Regions from separate parts of the Paenibacillus sp. 2TAB19 genome, predicted to be linked through region 1. Evidence: riboswitches for the same ligand, from Rfam matches in the RefSeq annotation. Region 1 holds a riboswitch; each other region holds the start of a gene.
What was found. Region 1 has a riboswitch for cyclic di-GMP ahead of AB4Z33_RS21705 (choice-of-anchor A family protein). Riboswitches for the same ligand answer to the same signal wherever they lie in the genome.
Positions count from the first base shown of each region.

Region 1 (5,398 bases):
AAAAAAATGGGTTCTAACCAATGTAGACCGATGTATATTTAATAGGCTTAAGCAGTAAACGCTTCAAGCGCTGCAGGATGGTCAGACTTAAGGGGGATAAATAAGCGGGCCGTCCCAATAAGACGGCAAGTGATACCTTATAAGCCGCGGGCTTGCGGCGAATAGGCTGAAGCAGCTTGCTTGGGGAGCGCCCGTTCAGAGCAGCGCAGGTCGTTGCGCGGGCAACAGGATTGAACCGGCTGGAGCCGGCCGTCAACTCGAAGTTGTTGCCTGCTTGGTAAGCAAACAGTGCAGTGAGCAGCAGTGGCAAAATAATAAGCAGGTTAAAGAACCGTTTGCGAAACGCGGGTCTTTGGTTGTGCTTCATGCTTATCGTCAATCTCATCTGCTCACCTCCTGCGGCTATATTTATAAGTATATCTTATAAATGACCAAAATCATAGACAATTCCATTTTTTTGTTGGTCGAATAGGTGAACAATTCAAGGCTTATAACCGTGGGATCAATTAGCAACTATATTTTTGCTATTAATCAGCGAACCGGCATTTCCGATATGATAGAATGAATGAAAGTTTTCAATAGAATAGAGCATAACAGAGAGAGGTTGATTGGGATGGGAGCAACAGTGAAGGAGCTGTCGCCGCTTGTGCATGCGCTTGATCTTAAGCCGCATGTCGAAGGCGGATGGTACAAGGAAATTTGGAAAGCTAATTTTGAAATTCCGCAGCAGGTGCTCGGCGCTCCGTATTCGGGACCGCGTTTTGCCGCATCGTCGATTTATTTCTTGCTGCATCCTGAGGAGTTCTCGGACTGGCATACGGTTTACTCCGACGAAGTATGGTTCTGGCATTCGGGAAGCCCGTTGCTGCTCACGCTTGGCGGAACAGAAGCTGACCCGCATACCCGTAAGGAAATTATTGTGGGCCCGGACATTTCCGCAGGACATCAACCACAGGCGCTTGTGCCGGCTAACGAATGGCAGATGGCGAGAGCGCTCGGCGACGAGCCGGTACTCGTATCTTGCGTCGTTGCGCCAGGCTTCCACTATGATGATTTCCGTCTGATCAAAAAATAGGCTCGCTCCAATAAATAAGAGCTTCGCGCGTGGCATAATGCCCGGTCGCGAAGCTCTTATTTTTATTATTCGTTTTGCCGCAGCGAATTAATGAACAGCTCGATTAAGGCGGGATCCCACTGTGTTCCCTTGCCTTCCTTCAGAATCGCTAGGGCGTGCTCGCGAGTCATTCCTTTACGGTACGGCCGATCCGATGTCATCGCATCGAAAGCGTCGGCAATGGCAATAACTCGGCCAAGCAGAGGAATGTGCTCTCCTGCGAGCCCGTCGGGATAACCGCGTCCGTCATAGCGTTCATGATGGGAGCGTACGCCCGGAAGCAGATCGGCCATCGCGTCCGCAGGCTCAATCTGCTTCAATATATTTTCGCCCAGTCCCGGGTGTGCCTTAATCTGATTAAACTCCTCGTCCGTTAGCTTGCCATCCTTCAACAGCACCGAGTCACGAATGCCGATTTTGCCGATGTCATGAAGCAGAGCCGACTTGCGCAGCAGTTCAATCTCGGTTTGCGGCCAGCCAGCCTGCTCGCCGATCGCGACGGAATATTCGGCAACGCGTTCCGAATGACCCGCGGTATAGGTGTCGCGCGCGTCAAGCGCGGCAGCAAGCGTGAAGAAGTAGCTTTGGTGAAGCTGCTTATTACGCTCATCCCTCTCCTGCAGACCTTCGATCATATGGTTGAAGCCTGCGACCAGCTTCGAAAATTCATCGGAATGAATATCTTCCGCGCGGGTGTCGTAATGGCCGTTCTGCACGGCAATCATCGCAGCTTGGAGCTTGTGGATCGGATCCTCAATATTGCGAGATAGGAGCGAGGCGCCGAACAAGGAGAAGAAGACGCCGATAACAAGAATGATACCGGCCCATTGCCAATAGGCGGAGGTGCCCCCGCCGTCCAGTCCTTCAAGCCTGATCTGAGCCGCAAGACTATGCAAGAGCAGTGGAAGCGTACCGATTAAAAAAGCGCTTAGCAGAAACTTCGTGCGAATCGAAGCAAATACTTGGCCGCCGAGGGTCAGATCCTGCCCATAGAGTGCTACATGTTTGTTGCGCATATAGGTGACAACAGGTCGAATAGCCCGTGCGGTCAGGAAAAATTCAATCATGGCATGCATACTGGCAACGAGCAGCGCGCCAACGGAAGCAAGTCCGATATAATAATAAGGGAACGAGAGCCATTCCATTTGGATGAAAATATAGCTCATTGCAATAGCCGGCACCGATATGCCGAGCAGATGAGGTCCGAAAGTCCGCTTCAGCGACAGTACCGGAAAGCGGTGCGTTTGTATATAAGCTTTGCGAAGCTGCTCCGCTGTTGGCTGATCGGACAGGAAAGCGACTTGAATCGGCTTTGCATGCCGATAGAATACGAACAGCTCGCAGGCAAGCATAATGAGCAAAGAAGCGAATAAGATGACGCCGAGCACGAAGCCTTCGCCTTGGGGCAGCTTAAGCGTGGAGAAAATGATGATGCCCCCGACTCCGAGCACGGCGACGGTCGATCCAAATACATAGTTGTAGACGAGCTGGAGGAGGAAAGCACGATATACGCTTGCGGGAGTTTGTTGGTGCGGATCTAGTTGCTTCAATGGGATCATTCCTCTTTTCACAGCTTCATGATATAGTTCCTATTACCTATATTAACAATCGGCATATGGAGAGCGGAATTGAAGTTCATTTCCATGTACATACATGGGTATATTTTACATATGGTTATATAATTTAGCGGATTGCGGTTGCGACCAAAATTAGCTAAAATAGGTATAGTTCCTTTTTGATAGAGTCATAGATTACGAACGAATTGTTCGATTATGCCAATAGCAAACCATTTGAAAGAGTGGGACGCAAAGTCTGGAGTCTACAGCGCCTAAGGCGCTATGATCGTCCGACCGCCATGAATCTCGTATTCGTGTGCGGTCTTTTTTATTTTTTTTGATAGGGAGGGTATATCATGAGAAAAGCATTTCGTAAGAGCGCATCACTAGTCGTGACTGGGGTCATCGTCTTCGGCATTCTATGCAACGCTTTTGTATTTGGAGCAGGCGGAGGCAACAGCTCTGTGCTCGGTACGGCAGGCAGTTACAACGTGTTCATGCTCGGTGACTTTAAGCTGTATTACGAGCAAGTCGAAGGTGGACTGGCGGCCGGAGGAGATATTGATATAACCGGATTTGGCGTCAATCGAGCGAATGCATCGGGAGACATTGGCTTAGTGGCGGGCGGAGAACTGAAGTTCACGAATGGTCAAATTGATTATGGCGATGCCTACTACGGAACGCTTCATTCAACATCGGCCTTCACGCTCGTAAGAGGCAATAAGCATCAAGGGGCACCTATCGATTTTGAAGCAGAAGCTGAATATTTGTTGAATTTGTCCGCTGAGCTGGCAGCTTTGCCGACCAACGGCACAACAAGCAAAGATCAATACAATTCGAATAAAACGACTTTAAAGGGAACAGACCCTCAGCTCAATGTATTTACAGTAGGGTATGATCTGAATGAGGTATGGCTGGACGTTCCAAATGGCTCGACAGTGATTATTAACGTTACGGGTGCGACTCGATCAATGGGGTGGCAAGGTTATTTTGGCTTTGACGATAAAGACCGCCAATCTAAAATATTGTTTAACTTCCCGGATGCTACGGCGCTGACGCTCGGCAATAGTGGGGTCAAGGGCAGTCTATTAGCGCCACAGGCTGATATTACGGCAACGAGCGGCAATATCGACGGCATATTAGTAGGAGCTTCGCTCACGAAAGGCAGAATTCAGCCGCATTGGGTACCTTTCGAGGGGGAGATACCGCTAGCGACGCCAACACCTAGCCCGTCGGCGACGCCTTCTCCGACACCGACACCGACAGTAACACCGTCGGCGACGCCGATACCAACGCCGACAGCGACACCGTCGGAGACACCGACAGCAACACCGACACCAACGCCGACAGCAACACCGTCGGAAACGCCGACACCAACGCCGACAGCAACACCGTCGGAGACGCCGACACCAACGCCGTCAGCGACACCGTCGGAGACGCCGACGGCAACACCGTCGGAGACACCGACAGCAACACCAACGGCAACACCGTCGGAGACGCCGACACCAACGCCGACAGCGACACCGTCGGAGACACCGACAGCGACGCCGACGGCAACACCGACACCGACGGCAACTCCATCGGAGACGCCGACAGCAACACCGACGGCAACGCCGACAGCGACACCAACGGCGACGCCAACGTCGACACCAGTCGTAACGCCATCACCGGCGCCGACGCCGATGCCGACGGGAACTCCGATACCGGAGGCAACGGTTACTCCTGAGCCTACAGTGTCACCTGATCCAACGCCGACGCCTTCCGATGAAGTGATTATTGATGAAGAAGAAGTGCCGGGAGGCTCACCGGATGAAGGCGGAGCGCCTGAAGATGGCGAGGAGCAAACTACGGATGACGAAGAAGTAACGGTAGACGATGAAGAAATAGGCTTAGGGACACCGGAAGATGGTTCAGTGGATGTTGATACATTGCCTAAGACAGGCGATAGCAGCACCATGCCGTTCTACATGGCTGGATTGGTAATCGTAATGCTAGGATTTCTGATCCGCTTTTCTGCACAGAAGAAATAAGAGCAACGACTAATAATTAAAGGGCTGTTCCTTAAGCGGTTATCCGCTCGTGGAACAGCCCTTTGCATTTGTATAAGCTACATTATGAAGGCAATATGATCTTTTGACCCGGGAAGATGAGGTCTGCATTCGTTAACTTATTAAGATCGCGAAGCACCTGCCATGTCGTTCCGTATTTCTTAGCAATCGCCCATAGCGTATCGCCTTTTACAACGATGTAGGCCGAGGCTGCAGGCTCGGGTTTTGGTTCAGGCTTAGGTTCTGGTTTCGGTTCAGGTTGCTCGGGCTCGGGCTTCGGCTCGGGTTCAGGGGAAGGAGTGGCGGGTTTCACTCCTTCCTTAATGCGTCCCTCAATGGTTGGATTTGCTTTGCCAAGCTTCTGAATATAAGCGATGAGCGCTTCATCCAGCGCGCCGTACATGCCGGCTTGCGGATACTTGCCGAACATGGTGTACTCATCGCCGCCCGCAGCTATGAAGTCATTCGTGGCAAGGGTGTATGTCGCGGCTTCATCCAATGGTTTGCCGCCGATTGTGACGGAATGAACGCGCTCCCCTTTGACTGCTTCCTTGTCGATTTTGAAAGCGGCGCCGGACACTTGCGGGAAAGCGCCCTTCGGATTCGGATAATCAGAGACGCCGTTCTCGAGCGCGGCTTTGATATCTGCGCCGGTTACTTTGAGCGTCACGATCTGATTC
Region 1 is NZ_JBFRGE010000055.1:38,243-43,640, forward strand. Features, by position in the region: gene AB4Z33_RS21690 (hypothetical protein) at 14-385, opposite strand; gene AB4Z33_RS21695 (cupin domain-containing protein) at 614-1,075, shown strand; gene AB4Z33_RS21700 (HD-GYP domain-containing protein) at 1,141-2,664, opposite strand; cyclic di-GMP riboswitch class I at 2,885-2,972, shown strand; gene AB4Z33_RS21705 (choice-of-anchor A family protein) at 3,027-4,700, shown strand; gene AB4Z33_RS21710 (5'-nucleotidase C-terminal domain-containing protein) at 4,783-5,398, opposite strand, start outside.

Region 2 (3,825 bases), on a different contig from region 1:
GTTGTCCCGATCGGCGCTTCGCGCTTCAGCTTGCGGATCGTATACGTGCCGTCTTGTCGGCCGCGCCATTCCAGCGTGTCGCCCTCCAGCGCAGAACGCGTGATCAGCACGATCTCAGCGCTTACGACGAAGCAGGACAGCATGCCGACCCCGAACTGGCCGATATAGTCGTCATCCCCATCCAACTCCTCGCGTTTAGACGTGCTTCCGATCTGCGAGAGGAAGCGGTGAATTTCGGGCTCCGTAAGGCCGATGCCGTTGTCATGAATCGCAATTGTTTTCGATGCGTATAGCTCAAATAATATTTTCGGCTCAAATTGATGCCCAAGCTTCCTGCGAGCTGTGATAGCGTCGACGCCATTTTGCAGCAGCTCTCTTACGAACACGCCCGGATTCGAATATAGATGCTTGGAGAGCAGTTCAATCATGCCCTGTAAATTTACTTGAAAGTTCATTTCGCTCATCGTATCACCTGTCTCCAATATGTAAGTTAAACTTAGTTCAAAGGCAATGCCGTCTGTATACGTTCATCATTCGCTGTTCTTGAACGTTATCCTTCTTTATCGACATATTGATCGATGTCCGACACTCTTTGCCGTTTATAAATAAAAAGAGTGCAGAGCGGCTATCGCTCTGCACTCCCTGTCCTGATTGCCCTGTCCTATATTTTGAATACCGAAGCGCGTTCCTTGAGCGCCTCCGATGATTCCGTCAACCGCTTCGACAATTCGCCCAGCTCGTCGGAAATGCCGTTCTGCATGTCGGACAGACCGCTTATTCCTTCCATCTGGCCGTTCACTTCCGTCGATTTCTCCAGCAGCTTATCGACGGCCGTAACGATATGCGTCATGCCTTGCGTAATCTCGTTGATCGCAGTCGATATTTCACTCACTTGATCAGATAACACTCCGCTCTGCGCTTCAATTGCCTGGAACGTCTCGCTAGCCGTTTCCGACGTCTCGCGAGTAGACTTGATGACATCCGAGAATTGGCTTATCGTACGGCCGCTGGCTGCGACATCCGCTTGAATAAGCGCCAGCTCCTTCGTAATCTGCTTCGAGATTGCGTCGGTCTGACCCGACATCTTGCGAATTTCTTCTGCAACGACCGCGAAGCCGCGACCGTGCTCGCCTGCGCGTGCCGATTCGATCGATGCGTTAAGCGATAATAGATTCGTCTGCGTATTAATATCTTGAATGCCTGCCAGGAACTTCGCAACATTGCCGTAGCGTTCATTCATCGATTCGAATGCGGCCGTCAGTTTATCGAACTGCTCCGCCGTCTCATTCACTTTCAGCACAACGCCCGCCATCTGTTGCGAGCCGTTAAGCGATGCTTGCTTCATCTTCTGCATATCGCCATTTATGTACTCACTGGACGCCGCGATCTCTTCCGAGCTTGCCGAGATTTGTTCGGTTACCGCCGAAATCGATGATGCGTCGTCATACTGGGCTTGCAATGACGTCTTGCCATATTCGATCTGGCCTTTGACCTGCTCGGAAGCGTCACGGTTGCTGCCGATCTTCTCCGTCATCTGGTTCGATACGCCTAACACCGTACCGCTCACATCAATCGTCGCTTTGATCGTCTCGCGCAGGTTGCTGCCCATGTCGGCGAGCGATGCGTCGATATCTCCGAATTCATCGGCGCGCTGCAGCTTCGACTGCTCCGTGAATTGATTGTTCCGGTACGCTTCGATCCGTTTCATAATGCCGGACAAGCCGGTCTTAATCGAACGTGTAATGCCAAATATCATAAAGGCAGGCAATACCGCCAATAGGATGACATTCACGAGAATGATTATATTCGCGCTATCGACGCTTTTGTTAAGCGACTTCTGCATAGACTGCGTATCTTCAGACAACTTTTTCTCCATCGCTTCTTTGGAAAAATCAATTATGATCGTGTAGACGCTGATCAGATCCGACACGCGCAGCGACTTTTCTTCAGCCGTTAATGCATTGACATCAATAGAAGTCGTGCTCAAATTCGTATAGGCAAGATCCAGCACCTTGATCTGATTCACATATTTTTGAGCATTCTCTTCGGCCGGATATTTAATATCCATAGCCTCGAATTGTTTACTTAATTGCTCTAAGCTAGTCGGGATTGTCGCTAACTCCGTCTTAATCGCAACAGCGTTCTCTTCCTCGGTACCGTTCTCGATCGCATCGATCATTTTCAGCATCGTCTTCAGCAGCTTGCCCGACACCGCTTGGTAATTACGTTCAGCTTCGGACAGCTTCTCGGACTCATCTACCGCGTTTGCTACCGATAAGTTCTGGGTATAGATGAATGCCCCAGCACCTAAGTTAAATAGGGTAATAATGGCGGAGATAATAAACAACTTCGTCGTAATCTTCTTCCCGTTCAACTTTTTCAAGCTTACTTGCCTTACTGTTTGCAGTGCTTTGCCAAGCCATGCTTTTCCTGTTGTTGCCCACGATGCTGCCTTCATGCTGATTCTCCCGCTCCCTCTGTCTACTCGAAAAATAGCAAAAAAGCTATCCAGGCCCCAGTCGGCGGATAGCTAAATAAAGCTAATCTAACCAACTGGCGGTCTGGCAGCCATAGCGTCTTGCCCCTTAGGCCCATAACTTTGCGTCCTTGCCTTTCGACAAGTTTGCCTTTTTCAGTTTGTCTGTTTTTTACATCAGCTTACATTATAGGACAGATTTCCTCTCATGTACATCCTTTTTTCCTATTTTTTCATGGCGAATTCAGGAACAGGGTCGCATTGCAATACCTTCTTGCGAGAGTATGAAAATAGGACGTTTGAATCGATATGACGGCTACCAGCAAAATATTGCGTATCGCTTCCCGCTGCTTGTCCGTCAATCCCGACAGCCTGTCCGCAAACCGATTGGCCGCTCCTCGAATGACCTCCTCTGTAAGCAGGTCCTGGTGTGGCTGCCCCTTCAGATGGCCGGTAATATCGAGTAATTGGTCGTTATTCGCGTCGAGCTCCTCGAACATCTTCGTATAAGTGGCGTACAGTTCGATCGGACCGACAAGATCATCGGACTCGTCTTCCGGCTTACCGAGCACAATCTCGAACAGCTTACGTATCGACTCGAAGTCGAGATTCGACTTCAGATCATCGATAATGAACAACAGCGCAGCTTGATTAAGGGAATATTTCTTCCCGGCCTTCGGACAGTCAAAATACGACYTAAAGTCTCTTTTGACCCAATTTTGCATAGAAGTAATGGAAAGGTTCGAATATTCAATAAGCTGACCCAGCGCCGATATTTCCTGCAGCGAGAAGCCTTTCACCTCACTGCCCTTAATTAACTTCTCTATTATAGGCGGCAGAAGCGTGGCGAGAAAGGCAGGCAATGTCGTCCCCTTCTCCAGATCGTACCGATGCGACTTCGCCCAAGCGCTCTGCAGCACTTGAATCGGCTTCTGACTGCTGCTGCCGCGCAAGGAGAGTAACAGCTCCGCCATCTCTTTTCGAGTAAGCGTAAAGGACTCCATATTCCTTCCTCCTMGCATTCACGACTTCGTCAAATTTGCTTACAAGTTCTTATGAACTTATCATATGCTCGCATTAGAGGGTTGTAAAGGGACGATATTCAATGAAAACAAGCCATCGTGCTTTCCAAAATACCGTTTATCGTGCAAAAACGGCGCTTAACGTTGCATACGACGGTTGTCATATGTTGTAATCATTCKGTATAGTTTAATTACCACACTCCTAACGTTAGGAGATGTACAGGTTGGTTAACTAAAAAATTCAAAAAACAAAGGGTAGTGAGAAACGAAAATGGGTATAGGATTCAATTTATTCATGGTTGCTCTTCTTATTTTATTAACTGCTTT
Region 2 is NZ_JBFRGE010000157.1:17-3,841, reverse strand. Features, by position in the region: partial or broken gene AB4Z33_RS30380 (ATP-binding protein) at 1-464, opposite strand, end outside; gene AB4Z33_RS30375 (methyl-accepting chemotaxis protein) at 662-2,458, opposite strand; cyclic di-GMP riboswitch class I at 2,553-2,638, opposite strand; gene AB4Z33_RS30370 (DUF1836 domain-containing protein) at 2,710-3,480, opposite strand.
Region 2: another riboswitch for cyclic di-GMP. It lies ahead of AB4Z33_RS30375 (methyl-accepting chemotaxis protein); the one in region 1 lies ahead of AB4Z33_RS21705 (choice-of-anchor A family protein).

Region 3 (5,398 bases), on a different contig from region 1:
TCTCATTCTGTCTGAAGAACAGGGGATAGGTGTTGCGGCATTCCAAATAACGAGTGATTTCAATCATAAGTACCTTCCTATTGTTTAAATTTGTAAGTCCATTCTTACTAATACGCCGCGGATTATGACTTTCCCTGCGCATCTGCACAGAAATATGGATGAAGGCGGAGGGAGAGGATAGAAAAAACCTCGGAGCGCCCAAAGGACGATTCCGAGGTTATTTCGAAGGCTGAGCGTCATTCAAGATGACGCGGCTTCTTGAACTAGCTTTGTTTCTTGATTTGTTGTTTGCGGTAAGCGAAGATACCGGCAGTGATTGCGAACACTCCAAGCAGGTAGAACGGAAGCGAGCTTGTATCGCCGGTCTTAGGAAGATTGCCGAGCGGTACTTCGCCTTCTTCGATGACGGTGCCGTCATCTTCACCGCCATCTCCACCGTCGCCAGGTCCGCCTTCTGGAATCTCTTCCTCTTCAATTACCTCAGTGGAAGGCGTTGGAGTAGGCGTAGGCGTTACTTCGGGCGTTGGTGTTGGCTCTGTGCTTGGTGTTACTACCGGTGTTGGAGTCGGCGTTACTTCCGGCGTAGGAGTAGGTGACGGATCCGGCGTCTGCGTCTCCGGAGGAGACGTTGCGCAGCGAGTTCCGTTGTTCACCAATTCCTCGTAGTTAGAAGACTCGCCAGGACCCCACCATACGATTCTGATCGTGTTTTCTTTCGATTCGGTCGTTATCGTATTGGCCGTAATCGTAATCGTTTTTCCTGCAGGTACAGTCACCTCATTAGTAGACTCGTCATTGCCTTCGAGTACGTACCAAGTAATGGTGATATCTTCATTGCTCGAGTTGTGCACTCTCCATTTGCGAGTGGAGCTCGGATTAACGGTACATACATTCGTAATAGTAAGTTCCGGCTGTTCCGGCTCTACAGTAGGAGTCGGCTCCGGTGTTGGTGTAGGAGTCGGCTCCGGTGTTGGTGTAGGAGTCGGCTCTGGCGTAGGTGTAGGAGTCGGCTCCGGTGTTGGTGTAGGAGTCGGCTCCGGTGTTGGCGTAGGAGTCGGTTCCGGCGTAGGTGTAGGAGTCGGCTCCGGTGTTGGTGTAGGAGTCGGCTCCGGCGTAGGCGTAGGAGTCGGCTCCGGCGTTGGCGTAGGAGTCGGTTCCGGCGTTGGCGTAGGAGTCGGTTCCGGCGTTGGTGTAGGAGTCGGCTCCGGCGTTGGCGTAGGAGTCGGTGGTGTGCAGTCTTCGCCTGGATTTGGTGCAGTTAGTGATTTGCTGTAGTCGTCGCCCCATTTGATCGTGATCGATCCAGGAGCGCCCGAGACGTCGATTGGCGATGAGTCATTTCCATAAATGTATTCTTCATGCCATGAACCAGTAGTTTTCCATTTAAAATAAAACTTCACGTTACTTTCGTTCGTTACGATCCATTTGCGGGATTGGCCAGGATCGTCCGTACAAGCGGCAATGACGGATAGGATAGGGGTGTTGTATACCTTAACCTCTTTCGTCTTTCCCTTCTCGACTTTAACCGACTGGCCGCTGCTTGAGATCGAAGTTGTAAAGCCCGCCGGGACGACCTCGACTACCTTGTAGTCGCCCGGTTCCAGATCTTCGAATTCTACATAGCCAGAGTTATTGGTTGTGCCAGAGGTAATTACTGTGCCGCCTTTAAGTACTTGGAACGTTACGCCGCTTTGGGCTTTCGTGTCATCATCGTCATAGAAGTACTTTTTGTAGACTTTGATGTTGCCGCATTTGTCGCCCCAGTCGCCGCCATAGGTGCCTTGGATACCTTCTCCGGATATCCGCGGGCTGCCACCGCCGATGCAATTGCTGCCGCCACCGCCGCCGCTTTTTGTAAATAACAATTCCGTTAGGCTTTCAGGAGAAGGCAACTTCGTTGCGGGTACTTCGGAAGGCTCGTCAGAAGGTGGCGCACTTTCCTCATCCGGGAGGACAACTGTTTCCTCGGAAGGCGGCAAAGTCGATTCCACCGCAGACTCCTCGCCCGTGTTTTCCGTGCCCTGCGCCATGACGATCGAGCCAAGGAACATGGACAAGACGAGCATGATGGACAAGATGACCGCAAACTGTTTTTTGACCAACTTCATTGTTCACTCTCCTCTTAGATTTGGATAATCTAGTTCTAAGAGGGCCGGTTACACTACTAGCTCCGTATAATCCAAGTGTCCAAATGCAGATTATACATCATCGCTTCCCTAAAAAGCATGAATGATAAGAGGTGCTCTCCCCCCTTCCTCCACTCTATCTGCTTTCCTATACTACTTATGCTATGGTTTGCTCTAAAATGATAACATATATTGGTATTTCTGCAAGGGTGTTAAAATGTTGAAATATGTAGGAAAGAATATGCCCGTGTCGAAAGTCACGACGAACCACCTATTTTTCAACTTGTCCGCTTTTACCGGAACCTGTGGGCGCTATATCGCATATAGTGTCGCATAGAGGAGGTGACCGCCGTGTTGGAACTTCTGCTTCTTGTCATTGGATGTTATATAGCGGCTGCATTGTCGGTTCATCTGGCTTTTTGGATACGGCAAGGACGGAAGCGGGCGAGCAAGCATTATGTCCTTATAGCCGACCAGGATCAGCATAATATGGAATGGTATATGCGTTCTTTAATGACGTTCTCTCGCCAAACGGGCAATGAGGTGAAAGTCACGGTCGTTGATAATGGCGCAAGTGCAGAGACGCTTGCTATTGTTGATCGAATGGCTCGGAAAGGGAATAAGATTACCGTACACGAACTACCGGAAATATTGAAGCGAAGCCGCCATGACACCGGCCTGGAAACAGGTGTAACGATTGGAGAAAGCGATGCCAATCAGCTTATGTGGCAGCTGCAGGCTGAAGGCATATTGAAGGATGGTATCCAAGCCGTGCTGATCGATTTGCAAAATCCGGTTGATTTGTCCAAAATGCCGTTCTAGTATATACTACAATTAATATCGGTAAGGAAAGTGAAGCACACTTTGTAGCGCTTAATGCGCCTCGGGTGTGCTTTTTTTGCGTTCTTTGGTTTAGGGAAGACGGTAACGCACTAAGAAATACAATATGCGGGAGGCAAGGAAAAGATGCGGGCTTATGTGTATGTGATTTGCAAGATAGGTAAATGGAGCGCTTATACGACAATTGCACCGGCTATTGATCGGATGTATTGGCTTCACCATGCGATTGGTCAACGTATGGGGAGAGCGGGGGAAGCGGCGATGGAAGGTTGGCTTTGGCGGCAGCCGCTGCCGCTCGGAGATGCTTGCAGAGCGGCGGAGCTTTGGAATAGAGAGCAGGAGCGACGAGGAGGGAAGGGGAGTGAAGGCGAGGATGTGATTGGCGGGCTCGCCGCTTATGTGGCGCGAGCGTGTAGTGAGGGTGCCGGCGCGCGGCGGAGCATGCGCACCGGGAAGCGGCAGGGCGATAGCCTGCGCGGGGGCGCGGAGCGCTGGGAGCGAGCGGCGGTAGAGCGCGAGCTTTGGGGTGGCGCGGCAAGCGATAGCGGGGCTGCGCTGGAGGCGGTGGCCGCCGCCGCGAGGCAGGCTGCGGCGCTCTTGCAAGGGCGCGCGCTGCTGCGGGGCGAAGCGCAGGCGCTGCTTGAGGGCGCGGGCGTGCCCGGTGCGGACAGCGGCTGGAGCGATGTGCTCCAGCTGGCTGCTCTGCTCGGGCTCGTGCGCCTGCACGGTTCGGTTGCCGCAACTGCCGGCAACCGGACAAGCCTGCTGCGCCGGAGCCGGCGCGAACTTCGCTGCTTGCGCTGCGGCAGCGGAGAACCACAGATGCGCCGCACAACCTGCGCATCTTGCGGCAGAGCATGCGCTTATTGCTCAAGCTGCATCCAGATGGGTCGTAGCCGCGAATGCGAGCTGCTTATCCAAGGGCAACGAGGAAGGCAATTTCTCATTCCTGCAAGCAAGTTCTCGACTGTAGAGGAGAGGTTGTCCAAATGGGATCTAAGTCCTGCGCAAGCCGAGGCAACATCGAAGGCTCTTCGGTTTGCAGAGTCGCCCATGGAAGATAGGAAGTCGGCTCCATATGCAACGAGCATAATTAAGAGCTTTCTTCTATGGGCGGTTACAGGGGCCGGCAAGACGGAAATGATTTTCCCTCTAATCGAATCCATTTTGCTGCGCGGCGGCAAGGCGCTTATTGCAACACCTAGACGAGATGTCGTTATTGAACTGGATCCGCGTATTCGTAAGGCGTTTCCGACAGCGTCAGTTGTCACTCTATATGGAGGAAGCGAGCAAAGGTGGGAGCAAGGCGACATTACGCTGGCCACTACGCACCAATTGCTTCGTTTCCAGCAAAGCTTCGATCTGGTCATTATTGACGAGCTTGATGCTTTTCCTTTTGTCAATGACGATACGCTGCACTATGCGGCGGACAAGAGCTGCGCGCCGGGCGCAGTTAGAATGCTGCTGTCCGCTACGCCTCCTCTTGCCATGCAGCGGGATGCAAAACGCGGAGCGCTGCCTCATGCAAGAGTCCCGGTGCGCTATCACCGGCATCCGCTCCCCGTACCAAAGCTGCTTCGAACGGCAACGGTTGCTAGACTGCTACAGACAAGAAGACTCCCTCAATCGCTATTATCCGAGCTGCGCCGCTCCGTAGAGCGGGGAGCCCAGCTGTTCGTCTTTGTTCAGCGAATCGAGCAATCGGAACCGATGGCCGGCTTATTGCGATCACAGCTTTATTTGGCTGAGGTGGCAGCAACTTCCTCTCAGGACGATGAACGATCTGCAAAAGTGAAACAATTCCGCGAGGGAAAGATTCGAGTGCTTGTAACAACGACCATATTGGAGCGGGGCGTAACGATTCCGCGAAGCGATGTGTACATATTGGATGCGGACGGTAGGCTGTTCGATGAAGCATCGCTTGTCCAAATGGCTGGCCGGGCAGGCCGCTCAGCCGACGATCCCGCTGGACGTGTCTTTTTTTGCAGCAGCGAGCATAACCGTTCCCAAGCGAGAGCCGTAAGCCATATTAAGTCGATGAATCGCATGGCGCGCAAGCAAGGGTATTTACTGCCGAAAGCTACTAGCAAGGAGATAAGCCGATGAACGCAGCATCCATTATCCCTTGGCTGGGTAAACGGCTAAGTTCATTGACAGATAAAGCAGAGTGGTTGTCTCCACGTGCAGATACATGTGCAATTTGCCGAAAAGCTATCCAATCCGATAAGAGACAGCGCTCTAGCGCTCTGAAATTGCCATCCCAACTGAGACGTCAGTTATGCTCACCTTGCTTGTCCTCCATTCCATGGCTGACTCCCATCGTATGTCCAAGATGCGGCCGGGGCATCCGATGCGACGATTGCATTCGCGAACCGCAACGATCGTTCGTTTGCAACCGCAGTGCGGTGCAATATGATCATACGATGAAGGGG
Region 3 is NZ_JBFRGE010000013.1:19,981-25,378, reverse strand. Features, by position in the region: gene AB4Z33_RS08165 (NUDIX hydrolase) at 1-67, opposite strand, end outside; gene AB4Z33_RS08160 (SpaA isopeptide-forming pilin-related protein) at 264-2,108, opposite strand; cyclic di-GMP riboswitch class II at 2,142-2,223, opposite strand; gene AB4Z33_RS08155 (hypothetical protein) at 2,478-2,948, shown strand; gene AB4Z33_RS08150 (DEAD/DEAH box helicase) at 3,093-5,072, shown strand; gene AB4Z33_RS08145 (ComF family protein) at 5,372-5,398, shown strand, end outside.
Region 3: another riboswitch for cyclic di-GMP. It lies ahead of AB4Z33_RS08160 (SpaA isopeptide-forming pilin-related protein); the one in region 1 lies ahead of AB4Z33_RS21705 (choice-of-anchor A family protein).

Region 4 (5,398 bases), on a different contig from region 1:
GACGGCAACGAGGAAAATTTGCGTAAAGTTCGATAGCGGAAAGTCGGCATACTTCACGAGGAATGCGACTATCGACTGTGAGGTGAGGTAAGTAAAGCCCACCGCCAGCAGCGGCACAATCGGCGCAACCGCCGAACGGAAGACGATGAACAAGATGATAAGTATGAATCCGACCGTAATAAGCTCCGTCTTCTTAAGCCCTTCCTGCGAGCTCTGCACAACATCCTCGGAGATAATCCAGTTGCCGGTATAATAATGCTCAATGCCGATATCGGACAGCGACTCATACAGACCGTCCTTCAGCTCGACCAGCTCCCGGTCGCCGGCCTCGACGCTCAAAAGCGTCAGAACGGTGCTGCCGTCCTCGGACACCATCTGCGGTTTCAGCTCAGGCGTATCGAAGTGGCTTGTAACCGACGTGACGCCGATGGCCTCGCCTTCAGCCTTCAGCTTATCAACGCCGCCCTTCACTTCGGCTAGGTCGCTTTCCGATAAGCCGCCTTCCTTATGGAAGACGAGCACGGTCGCCATGCCGCTTGCGCCATCGTCGCCTCCCACTTCCTTCACGAGCTCGCTAGCGATATGCGAGGAGTAACCTTCCGGCACGCCGATCTGTCCTTTGGTCCGTACAAGCTCCCCCATTGCCGGCGCGGTAATCATCAGCCCTGCTGCCACCGCAATCCATAATACAAGCACTAACCACTTCAGCTTCAGTATGACTCTCATTCTCTCTCTGCTCTCCCTTCACGATTACGCTTCATAGCCTTATTGTGGTTTGCCTAGTTCATGAGCGAGCTTCTCGAACGTCTGAATGAACGTGATCGCTTCCTGCTCGTCGAACGGGCTGATATACTTTAGCAGCAGCTCATACATCTTTACATCCATCTCGTCAAAAAGCTGCTTTCCCTCCTTTGTCAGCGCTAAATACGTGACGCGCCGATCCTTCTCATCAGGCAGACGATAAATCAGATTCTTGTCGAAAAGGCGATTAATAATGGCCGTAATCGAGCTTTTGCCCACGCAGAAAATATCAGCCAGCTCCGAGGACGTGCTCCGCCCCTGGCTATGCAAATATCGCAGCGTCGAGAACTGGTCGATCGTCAGCTCTTCCGGCATCAGCTCGCGTATCAAAGCGTTTAATCGGCGGTTAACCAAGAAGTGGGCAGCCTCGTAGCGATGTATAATTTCTTTGGATAGTTTGAGATCCATTCCCGCATCAGATCCTCCTTCTCTGTCGTAATGGTCCGAACACTAATGACTTCAATGACTCGGACAAACTAATTCTACTGTAGAACTATTCGATATTCGAACTATATCAAAGACGCGGTTCGAATGCAACGCGTCAATAATGAACATATCGTGAACGGGCTAGAATTGTCCGATTGATTTTTGCCGCGGAACATTTATATAATATTGGCGAAAACGAAAGAGGAACGAAATAAATACATTTGGAGGTTGGACGCGTGTACGATATTGCAATTATCGGAGCTGGACCCGCAGGAGCAAGCGCAGCGATCTTTAGCGCGAAGGCAGGCAAAAAGACAGTCATGTTCGAAAATAACAAAGGGATGACGAAACGCGCATGGTTCGAGAACCATTACGGCGTTGTCGAAATCGGCGGTCCCGATCTCATCGAGACAGGCAAGAAGCAGGCGCTCAAATTCGGCACCGAGATTAAGGAGGAAACCGTTCAGAACATTACTGTCATCGAAGGCGGCTTCATGATTGAATCCGATGGCGGAGCTTACGAGGCAAAGCATGTCCTGCTCGCTACCGGAGCCGCAACTGACCTTGCCGAGCATATCGGCGTTCAGACAAAAGCGGGTACTGAGCCGCGCATCAAGACGGTAGTCGCTGTCGATCCAAGCGGCAAAACGAACATTCCCGGAATCTGGGCCGCTGGAACGGTAGCAGGCGTAAGCGTTCATGCGATCATTACGGCCGGCGACGGCGCCAAAGCTGCTATCAACATCATTAGCGAAATGAATGGCGAGCGTTATGTCGATCACGACGTACTGAAAGCTTAGTTTTCAAGTTTGCGCAAGGTGAAAAGGCTGTCGCTACGCACGAACCGTTAGCTGCGTCTTTGCGCAGCTCGGTTCTGTGCCATCCTTGGTGGCGAGGCGCGTTTCATTCCGGTGAAGTATAGGCATGAGGTATAGTGTGAAACTATATTCCTATACTTCAAAAAAAGAAGGAATTTAGAATAAATTGTCGAATATTAGGTGAAAAGCCGAATAGGCAAAGGGCAAACTATGCGAAAGCATAGGACGCAAAGCTACGGGTCTACAGCGTAATGACGCCATGATCGCCGGGTTACCCTAATGATTCGTGACCGCAGGAGGGTGCCGTTTGGCATCCTTTTTTTATTGTCAAATCCAACCGTAATCGTTCCATTGACATATTACCAGGAGGCCCGAATTGAGTACTGTACAGCAACCGAAGCGTAATCGATGGATCATCGCCCTGTCCTTTCTACTATGCACGCTGCTCGCTTTAATCAGCGAGAGACTTGGCTATCCCTTTCTATATGGCATAACATTCACCTTTACAAGCGTATTCCTGTTAGTCGGACTTCGCTTGTTCGGGTTCTGGCTCGGATTGCTGGCCGCCGCAGTCGTGCATACGATTGGGACTCAGCTTATGGATCAATCTCTATTCCATAACATCGGACTGCTGGAAATTGCCATTGTCGGTCTGCTCGTTCGCAAGTTCCCGAGTCATCTGTTCGTCTGCGACGCTGCCTTTTGGCTGCTTATCGCTGCCCCACTAACGTATATTACGCATGTTGGTCAATATAACGCTATGGGGACCGATCTGATGCTCGTTACGTCGATTGTGGCGATCAACGGACTGCTGAACGCGCTGTGTGCCGATATTGCCCTGCAATATTTGCCGCTCTCAAAGTGGTCCGGCATCGCTCGCAATTGGCGCAGATCCAGCTCCCTCAACCGCGTCATGTTTCATTTCTCGATCGTGTGCGTTATACTGCCGTTTCTATTGAATATTTACATTAGCAGCACGGGCTCCTTCAAGGAAGCCAGCCGCCACGCCGAGCAGCTTTCCAGCAACGTAGCTTCGATGATCGGAAGAGAATATATGGAGAGCAGGATTCGATATGACGACAATAAGTCCGAGGCCACGCTTGCATACCTGCAATCGCTGATTGCCAAGCATTCGTCCACTCTATACACCATTACCATTACAGATGGAAGCGGCACTGTCATCCCTTGGAACGGCAGCATCCGTAATGACACCTCAAGCTACCGGATTAACAAAGCGCTAAGCAACAACCTTCAATTGCTTATTCCTGTACTTAAAGAGCATCCGCTCCATATCTCGACTTGGCATGAAGGCAAGTTCCGTTACGCCTCGCCCATCCATGATACGGGCCTCATGATCCATATCGATATTCCTTTACATAACTATCAATACTATCTTTTTAATAAATACATCACGCATTTCATTTATTTGATTACACTCGCCTTATTCGCCGCACTTGTTGCGTTCTTCATTAACCGCTGGCTAGGCAGAAGCTTGAAGCGACTAGCCGAAGCGACGAACAATCTGCCGAGCCGCCTAAAGCAGGAAGACCTGATCGAATGGCCGTCCAGCAATATTTTCGAGATCCATGCCTTAATTAGCAACTTCAAGCAAATGGCGGTCAATCTCGTCCACATGTTCGGTGAGACGCAGAAAAACAGCGAGCGCCTGCAAGCTCAAGCGTATATGCTTGGGCAATCGGAGGAGAAACTTCATCGCCTCGCTTATTACGACATGCTGACAGGTTTGCCGAATCGGCTTCACTTTACGAAGCATATTCAAGACATGATTACGATACATGCCGGTAATGAGCATAAGATTGCTGTTATGTTCGCCGATATTAATCGCTTCAAGCAAGTAAACGATACGCTTGGCCATGCAACCGGCGATAGACTCCTGAAGCAGGCTGCCAGCCGCTTCGCAGAGACTGCAACGAGCTTCGATGTATTCCGTCTCGGTGGCGATGAATTCGTCTTCGCCGGCTCATATACCGACGTTGCGGAGGTGCACGACATGGCGGAACAGATCGGCGAAGCATTCTCCAAGCCTTTCGATATCGACGGCATGCCGCTTTACTTAACAATCAGCATTGGCATTAGTCTATATCCGCTCGACGGTGAAGATATCGACACCGTTATTAGCAACGCGGATATCGCCATGTACAGCGCCAAGGAAGAGGGCGACGGCTGCTACCGCTTCTACAAGCCGAAGCTGGCCTCGGTCATGACAGAGAAGATGCACTTGGAGAACGGACTCTACAATGCGCTGCAAACGAACCAATTCTCCTTACACTATCAGCCGAAAATGAGCGCCTCGACAGGGAAGTTATGCGGCATAGAAGCGCTTATCCGCTGGCAGCATCCCGAGCTGGGCCTTATTCCGCCAGATAAGTTCATTCCGCTTGCCGAGCAGGCGGGCTTCATATTAGAAATTGACCGATGGGTGTTCCGCGAGGCTTGCCGCCAGAACAAAGCGTGGCAGGATGCGGGATTACCTCCGATATGCGTATCGGTTAACATCTCGGGCAGACATTTTTTCCAAGGAAACTTAATCGAAATGATCGTATCCGCGTTAGAAGATACGCAATTATCGCCGGAATACGTCAGCATTGAAATTACGGAGGGCGTCTTCATGCGTAATATGGAGCAAGTCATTGAAACGATCCAGTATTTGCGCAAGCTCGGCATCTTAATCTCGATGGACGACTTCGGCACCGGCTACTCAACGCTTAATCAGCTGCAAAGGCTGCCGATCTCCGATGTGAAGCTTGACCGCTCGTTCATTCAAGGCATTACGACCGACGAGAAGAAGTCCTCGATCGTTCGGGCTATTATCGAGCTTGTGCACAGTATGGATATGAGGGTCGTGGCAGAAGGTGTTGAAACCGATGACGAGTCGCAATTTTGCAAGGAGCTGAAGTGCGATGAACTGCAAGGCTACTTATTCAGCAAGCCGCTTCCGGCCCATCAGTTCGAAGCGCTGCTGGCCGGCAGTGCAGCATAAAGCACTGCATAAACAACGAATGGCAGTACAGGATTAGCCTCCTGTACTGCCATTGTTCGTCTTAAGCGCTTGCTCCGGTTTCGGCTTGAGATGCCGATTCGCTTTCGCTTGCCTGTGCCCCGTTCTCCGCTGCCGGCTTGTCACCTTCCTTCGTACCTCGCGCTCCGTTAGGACGCTCCCCGCGCGGACCTTTGCCGCCATCTTGAGCGCGCCCTTGAAGCTCGCCGTTTACAAGCTTCTCAGCATGCTCAGCCAAGGTTGCAAGCTTCTCGTCATACTGCTCCTGCGTCAACTCTCCCGCCGCAAGCTTCTCGGCGAGCTTGGCTTTCACTTCGGTTATGTGCGCATCAAT
Region 4 is NZ_JBFRGE010000021.1:36,008-41,405, forward strand. Features, by position in the region: gene AB4Z33_RS11750 (MMPL family transporter) at 1-726, opposite strand, end outside; gene AB4Z33_RS11755 (MarR family winged helix-turn-helix transcriptional regulator) at 766-1,209, opposite strand; gene AB4Z33_RS11760 (FAD-dependent oxidoreductase) at 1,464-2,027, shown strand; cyclic di-GMP riboswitch class I at 2,238-2,324, shown strand; gene AB4Z33_RS11765 (EAL domain-containing protein) at 2,422-5,046, shown strand; gene AB4Z33_RS11770 (hypothetical protein) at 5,108-5,398, opposite strand, start outside.
Region 4: another riboswitch for cyclic di-GMP. It lies ahead of AB4Z33_RS11765 (EAL domain-containing protein); the one in region 1 lies ahead of AB4Z33_RS21705 (choice-of-anchor A family protein).